One region of the Bradyrhizobium sp. Leaf396 genome, then DNA from elsewhere that is predicted to be linked to it. Evidence: riboswitches for the same ligand, from Rfam matches in the RefSeq annotation. Region 1 holds a riboswitch; the other holds the start of a gene.

What was found. Region 1 has a riboswitch for glycine ahead of ASG57_RS33895 (D-amino acid dehydrogenase). Riboswitches for the same ligand answer to the same signal wherever they lie in the genome.
Region 2: it holds a riboswitch for glycine, as region 1 does, so the genes downstream of both, gcvT (glycine cleavage system aminomethyltransferase GcvT) here and ASG57_RS33895 (D-amino acid dehydrogenase) in region 1, are expected to answer to the same signal.

The regions. Positions count from the first base shown of each region.
Region 1 covers NZ_LMQJ01000065.1:193,870-197,688, forward strand. Annotated here, with positions in the region: gene ASG57_RS33885 (M20/M25/M40 family metallo-hydrolase) at 219-1,349, shown strand; glycine riboswitch at 1,445-1,549, shown strand; glycine riboswitch at 1,553-1,658, shown strand; gene ASG57_RS33895 (D-amino acid dehydrogenase) at 1,727-3,028, shown strand; gene ASG57_RS33900 (ABC transporter permease) at 3,206-3,819, shown strand, end outside.
Region 2 covers NZ_LMQJ01000065.1:326,121-329,939, reverse strand. Annotated here, with positions in the region: gene gcvP (aminomethyl-transferring glycine dehydrogenase) at 1-546, opposite strand, end outside; gene gcvH (glycine cleavage system protein GcvH) at 564-932, opposite strand; gene gcvT (glycine cleavage system aminomethyltransferase GcvT) at 942-2,087, opposite strand; glycine riboswitch at 2,233-2,323, opposite strand; gene alaS (alanine--tRNA ligase) at 2,546-3,819, shown strand, end outside.

The sequences.
Region 1 (3,819 bases):
TGAGGTTCATTCGTTGGGCGAACTAACTTCATGCAATGCCTTTGTCTTTTCGAGACTTGCAGACCGTGCCGAGCGCGTCAATCCGGTTTCGTTGCAAGCCCTCGCGGCGCGCGCACGGGCTCCACAAAGATCGATTTAGCTCTACAACACCCTCCGCTTGTCCCGCCCCGCGCTGATGCAATGCGCGTTCCACCTTTCGAAGCTTGAGAGACATTAAGATGAATCCTGCCAATCTCCCCTTTGATTCCGAGGCAATGCTCGAGGGCCTGCGCGGCTGGGTCGAATGCGAGAGCCCGACCTGGGACGCAGGTGCGGTGGACCGCATGCTTGATATCGCAGCGCGGGATATGGCGATCATGGGTGCGACGATCGAACGCATCGCCGGCCGGCAGGGTTTTGGCGGCGTCATCCGCGCGCGCTTTCCCCATCCGAAGCAGGGCGAGCCGGGCATCCTGATCGCCGGGCACATGGATACCGTCCACCCGGTCGGCACCATCGAGAAGCTGAAATGGCGGCGCGAGGGTAACAAGTGCTACGGCCCCGGCATCTACGACATGAAGGGCGGCAACTACCTCTCGCTGGAAGCGATCCGGCAACTGGCGCGCGCCTCCTTCACCACGCCGCTGCCGATCACCGTGCTGTTCACGCCGGATGAGGAGGTCGGCACGCCTTCGACCCGCGACATCATCGAGGCTGAGGCCGCGCGCAACAAATACGTGCTGGTGCCGGAGCCCGGCCGTGCCGACAACGGCGTCACCACCGGACGCTACGCCATCGCACGCTTCAATCTCGAGGCGACGGGACGGCCGAGTCACGCCGGTGCCACGCTGTCGGCAGGACGCTCGGCGATCCGCGAGATGGCCCGGCAGATCCTCGCGATCGACGCAATGACGACGGAGGACTGCACCTTCTCGGTCGGTGTCGTCCACGGCGGACAATGGGTCAATTGTGTTGCCACGACCGCGACGGGCGAGGCGCTCTCCATGGCCAAGCGCCAGGCCGATCTCGACCGCGGCGTCGAGAGGATGCTTGCGCTTTCGGGCACCAACAACGACGTCGCCTTCAAGGTCACGCGCGGCGTCACGCGTCCGGTCTGGGAGCCGGATGCCGGCACCATGGCGCTCTATGAGAAGGCGCGCGGCATCGCGAAGTCTCTTGGCATGGAGTTGCCACATGCAAGCTCGGGCGGTGGCTCCGACGGCAACTTCACCGGTGCCATGGGAATCCCGACGCTCGATGGTCTCGGCGTGCGCGGCGGCAATGGCCACACGCTCGAAGAGTTCATCGAGGTCGAGAGCCTGGTGGAGCGCGGCCGGTTGATGGCCGGGCTGCTGGCGACGTTAGAATAAATTGAATCAACTTTGCACTGCACAATGCATTGGCAGTCGCGGTCGAAATTTAGCCTTGTCTAAAAATGAGGCGTATCGTACTGCTCGGCCGTCCACGCGACGATGCGGGAGAGATCGCGACGAAGGTTCTAAGCCTTCGTTGCGGCGCCGACGGAGCAACCGCCCCGGAAACTCTCAGGCAAAAGGACCGTTTCGTCAGGACGATCTGGAGAGAGGCGGCGCGATTTCAGGCAATCGCGACGTCCACCGAAGGGGATAGTCCGTTGCGAGATCCGCAGCGGATCAAGCTCTCAGGTAACCGTGACAGATGGGGCGCCGCCAACGGCCTTTCGGCCGGCGGTTAGCCGACTCTAAACACGGGAGCCCCGAACCTCATCATGACTCATCTCGCCATCATCGGCGCCGGCATTACCGGCGTCACGACCGCCTATGCCCTGCTCGAACGCGGCTACAAGGTGACGGTGCTCGACAGGCACCGCTACGCTGCGATGGAGACGTCCTTTGCGAATGGCGGACAGCTCTCCGCCAGCAATGCCGAGGTGTGGAACAGCACCGCGACGATCCTGAAGGGCCTGCGCTGGATGTTTCGGCGCGACGCGCCGCTGCTGATGAACCCGCGGCCGAACTGGCACAAATATTCGTGGATGAGCGAGTTCGTCGCCAATATCGGCAACTACCGGTCCAACACGATCGAGACCACGCGGCTCGCGATCGAAGCGCGCCGGCACCTGTTCGACATCGCGTCGCGCGAGGGCATCGACTTCGATCTCGAACGCCGCGGCATCCTCCACATCTATCGCGACAAGGCCGGCTTCGAATCCGGTCTGCGCGTCAACGCGCTGCTGCAGGAAGGCGGCCTCGACCGCCGCCCGGTGACTCCGGACGAGATCCGCGCGATCGAGCCGACGCTGCGCAACGACTATTATGGCGGCTTCTACACGCCGTCGGATGCCACCGGCGATATCCACAAGTTCACCCGCGGGCTGGCGGAAGCCTGCAAGCGGCGCGGCGCGACCTTCGTTCACGAAGCCAACATCGATTCGATCGCACGTGCCGGCAGCGGCTTCGTCATCGGCTGGGCCGATCTCGCCGCGAGCGATGCCGGCGCGTCGGCCCGCGGCATGCTGAAGGCGGACGGCGTCGTGGTCTGCGCGGGCGTTGCGAGCCGGCACTTCGCCGCCCTGCTCGACGAGCGCGTCAACGTCTATCCGGTGAAGGGCTACTCGATCACCGTGCAGCTCGACACCGCCGAAAGCCGCAACGCCGCCCCGACGGTCAGCCTGCTCGACGAGGCCGCCAAGATCGTCACCAGCCGGCTCGGCGCCGACCGCTTTCGCGTCGCCGGCACCGCCGAGTTCAACGACTTCAACCGCGACATCCGCGCCGACCGCGTGCAGCCGCTGATCGACTGGGTGCGCATCAACTTCCCCGCGGTCGAGACCTCGCGCGTCGTGCCGTGGGCCGGGCTGCGCCCGATGATGCCGAACATGATGCCGGTCGTGCGCGCAGGGCGGATACCGGGGGTCTTCTTCAACACCGGCCACGGCCATCTCGGCTGGACTTTATCGGCGGCGACGGCGCAGATGATTGCCCAGACCATCGACGGTTGGCGCGGACTCAACGCGCCGCCGACGGTACCTTCACTTGGGGTTGAGCGTGAACTACGGCAGGCATCCTGAGTGGCCGGCGCCCGAGACATGCCGTCCTCTTGCTCCAGCGCAAGCCTTGGCACACAATTTGCCCGAGAGGGCGGCGTGTCCGGGCGACCTTTCCAGCCTATGTGGTAGGCATGATAGACACGACAGAGTTCACAGGCGCCCCAGGGCCCCACAAGTTCCGCAGCCGGAGATAGGTGCATGCTAGGTTATCTTGTTCGCCGCGTTCTGGCCGCGGTACCCGTGATGGGCGTGGTCGCCCTGTTCGTGTTCCTGCTGCTGCGGCTGACGCCGGGCGATCCCGCGGCGATTCTCGCCGGCGACAACGCAACGCCGGAACGGCTCGAGCGCATCCGCACCTCGCTCGGCCTCAACGAGCCTCTGATCGTGCAGTTCGTCACCTGGGTGAACAAGCTGCTGCACGGCGACCTCGGGACTTCGCTGATCTCCAACCTGCCGGTGATGAAGATGATCGGCCAGCGCGTCGAGCCGTCGATCTCGATTGCGCTTTCGACCATCATCCTCGCCGTGATCGTCGCCGTCCCCTTGGGGGTGATCGCGGCCTGGAAGCACGGCACCTGGATCGATCGCTTCGTGATGGGTCTGTCCGTGCTCGGTTTCTCGGTGCCGGTGTTCGTGGTCGGCTATGTGCTGATCCAGGTCTTCGCCATCGAACTGCGCTGGGTGCCGGTGCAAGGCTTCCGCAGCATCTTTAGCGGCTTCGGGCCGTTCTTCGAGCGCATCATCCTGCCGACCTGCGCCCTCTCCTTCATCTACATCGCGCTGATCGCCCGCATGACGCGCGCGGCGATGCT
Region 2 (3,819 bases), 130 kb from region 1:
CTGCGGATGCACGTCCTTGTCGACGAAGAACGCCTTCGCCTTCACGGGCGAGTGCCGCTCCGCCAGCGCCATGGCTTCGGCCGCTGCAGTGGCTTCGTCGAGCAGCGAGGCGTTGGCGACGTCGAGCCCGGTAAGGTCGCAGATCATGGTCTGGAAGTTGAGCAGCGCTTCCAGCCGGCCCTGGCTGATCTCGGGCTGGTAGGGCGTGTAGGCGGTGTACCAGGCCGGGTTCTCCAGGATGTTGCGCTGGATCACCGCGGGCAGGATGGTGCCGGAATAGCCCTGGCCGATCAGCGAGGTGAAGACCTGGTTCCGGCGCGCAAGCTCGGTCATGTGCGCGATCGCCTCGGTCTCGCTGAGCGGCTTGCCGAGATCGAGCGGGGCGGCCTGCCGGATCGAGGCCGGCAGCGTTTCCGCCATCAGCGCATCGACGCTCTTGGCACTGACTGTCTCAAGCATGGCGGTGACATCGCGCGCCGATGGGCCGATGTGGCGGCGAACGAAACTGGCGGCGGTGTCGCCGTTGGTCTTGCGGTGCGCGGTCATCGCTTGCTCCATCGTCCTTACGCCGTGTGCGCCTTGTAGGCGGCTTCGTCCATGAGGCCGCCGAGCTCGCCCTTGTCGGCGATCCTGATCTTGAAGAACCAGGCCTTGCCCTGCGCGTCCGAGTTCACCAGCGCCGGCTCGGCGGCGAGCGCCTCGTTGGCCTCCAGCACCTCACCCGTTACGGGCGCGTAGACGTCGGACGCGGCCTTGACCGACTCCACGACGGCGGCGGCTTCGGCCTTCTTCAGCGCGCGGCCGACCTTGGGCAATTCGACGAACACGACGTCGCCGAGCTGCTGCTGCGCATAGTCGGTGATGCCGACGGTGGCGATATCGCCGTCGATCGCGAGCCATTCGTGGTCGGAGGTGTACAGCGTCGTGGTCATTGTTGATCCTCAGCGTTTGTAGGTGTTTTTCACGAAGGGCATGGCCGCGACCTGCACGGGAAGGCGCTGGCCGCGCACCTCGGCGAACAGTTTCGTGCCAAGCGCGGCGAGGCCCACGGGAACGTAGCCCATTGCGACCGGCGCATTCAGGCTCGGGCCGAAGCCGCCCGAAGTGACCTTGCCGATCGGCTCGCCGCCGGCGTCATTCGCAAACAGCAGCGCGCCTTCGCGCACCGGCGCGCGGCCTTCGGCACGGAGGCCGACGCGGCGTCGGGACGCGCCCTGATCGAAATGGGCGAGGATTCTTTCCGCACCCGGAAAGCCGCCGGCCCGCGCGCCGCCGGAGCGGCGGCTCTTCTGCACCGACCATTCCAGCGCGGCTTCGACCGGCGTGGTCGCGGTGTCGATGTCGTGGCCGTAGAGGCAGAGCCCGGCCTCCAGCCGCAGGCTGTCGCGAGCCCCGAGGCCGATGGGCAGCACGTCGGGATCGTCGAGCAGCGTTCGAGCGAGCCGCTCGGCGTCCGCAGCGGGGACCGAAATCTCGAACCCGTCTTCGCCGGTGTAGCCGGACCGCGAGACGAAACACTTGATGCCGGCGACCTCGTGCGGGCCTGCGTCCATGAACGTCATGGCAGGAGCCGCTGCACACAATTTCGCCAGCGCTGACTCCGCCTTTGGCCCCTGCAGCGCGATCAGCGCGCGGTCGGCAAGCGAATCGATGACGCAGTCACCGGAGAGATGCGCGCGCAGATGCGCCTCGTCCGGCTCCTTGCAGGCGGCGTTGACGACCAGGAACAGGTGATCGCCGAAATTGGCGACCATGAGATCGTCCAGAATGCCGCCATCCGCATTGGTGAACTGGGCGTAGCGCTGGCGTCCGGGCGGGATCGCCACGATGTCCTGCGGCACCAGCCGCTCCAGGGCGCGGGCGGCATCCTCCACCTTGCCCGACTTCGGCCGGAGCGCGATCTGGCCCATGTGGGAGACGTCGAACAGGCCGGCTTTGCTGCGGGTATGGAGGTGCTCCTTCAGCACGCCCGCGGGGTACTGCACCGGCATGTCATAGCCGGCGAACGGCACCATCTTGCCGCCCAGGGACACGTGGAGATCGTAGAGGGGGGTACGCTTCAGGGAGTCTTGGTCGTGCGCTAGCATCACAGGGGCCCTCGGCGGTTCCCCCGGGAGGATTCCCTGAGGACACCGGTCGAAGCCCCATCTGTCGCTGTGCCTGAGAGTATTATCCCGTCGGCGGACGCAGTCCGGGCCTTATGCCCGTCGGCGCCTCTTTCCAGATGCTGTCAAAGCCACGCGGTCCTTTTGCCTGAGAGTTTCCGGGGCGGTTGCTCCTTCGGCGCCGGCTGCCTAAAGCCGATCTCTCCCGACGTGGCCGTACGATACAGATGGGTAGAGACCACAAGCCGGCCAAGCCTGTCAACGCGACACGCGCGTCTTTCAACGGGATTGCGCGCCTGCAGCAACCCTCTGATCTCTCTGCACAGTTTCTGGACAGCGAAGCTGGCCTTGTCTAAAAGCGCTTTGGCCCGCAGATATCAGCCGAAACGTCAGGTTTGGACGGCAGGACAGCGGGTCCAAGCACACCCGATTGGATGAACATGAGCGGCGTCAACGAGATCAGGTCGACCTTTCTGAACTTCTTCGCCGAGAACGGCCACGAGATCGTGCCGTCCTCGCCACTCGTGCCGCGCAACGACCCCACCTTGATGTTCACCAATGCGGGCATGGTGCAGTTCAAGAACGTCTTCACCGGCGTCGAGAAGCGGCCCTATCAGCGCGCCACCACCTCGCAGAAGTGCGTGCGCGCCGGCGGCAAGCACAACGACCTCGACAATGTCGGCTACACCGCGCGCCACCTCACCTTCTTCGAGATGCTCGGCAATTTCTCGTTCGGCGATTATTTCAAGGAGCGCGCGATCGAGCTGGCCTGGAAGCTGATCACGACCGAGTTCGGGCTGAAGAAGGACAAGCTGCTGGTCACGGTCTATCACACCGACGACGAGGCGGCGGGCCTGTGGAAGAAGATCGCAGGCTTCTCCGAGGACCGCATCATCCGGATTCCGACCTCGGACAATTTCTGGGCGATGGGCGACACCGGCCCGTGCGGCCCGTGCTCGGAGATCTTCATCGACCGCGGCGAGCACATCTGGGGCGGGCCTCCGGGCTCGCCGGAAGAGGACGGCGACCGCTTCCTCGAATTCTGGAACCTCGTGTTCATGCAATACGAGCAGGTGACGAAGGAGGAGCGCGTGGGCTTGCCACGTCCCTCGATCGACACCGGCATGGGCCTGGAGCGCATGGCCTGCATCCTCCAGGGCGTCGAGAGCGTGTTCGAGACCGACCTGTTCCGCAACCTGATTGATGCGACGTCGTCCGCGCTCGGCACCGGGCCGAACGAGCAGACCGTGGCCTCGTTCCGCGTCATCGCCGACCATCTGCGCTCCTCGGCCTTCCTTGTCTCGGATGGCGTGCTGCCATCGAACGAAGGCCGCGGCTATGTGCTGCGCCGGATCATGCGCCGCGCGATGCGCCATGCGCAGCTGCTGGGCGCCAAGGAGCCCTTGATGCACCGGCTGGTCTGGGCGCTGGTGCGCGAGATGGGCCAGGCCTATCCCGAGCTGATGCGCGCGGAGAAGCTGATCGAGGAAACGCTGCGGCTGGAGGAGACCCGCTTCCGCAGGACGCTGACGCGCGGCCTCGCCATCCTCGACGAGAAGAGCGCCGGCCTGAAGAAGGGCGACATGTTCGACGGCGACGTCGCCTTCACGCTCTACGACACCTACGGCTTTCCGCTGGACCTGACGCAGGACGCGCTGAAATCGCGCGGCATCGGTGTCGATCAGGCGGCGTTCACCGACGCGATGGAGCGGCA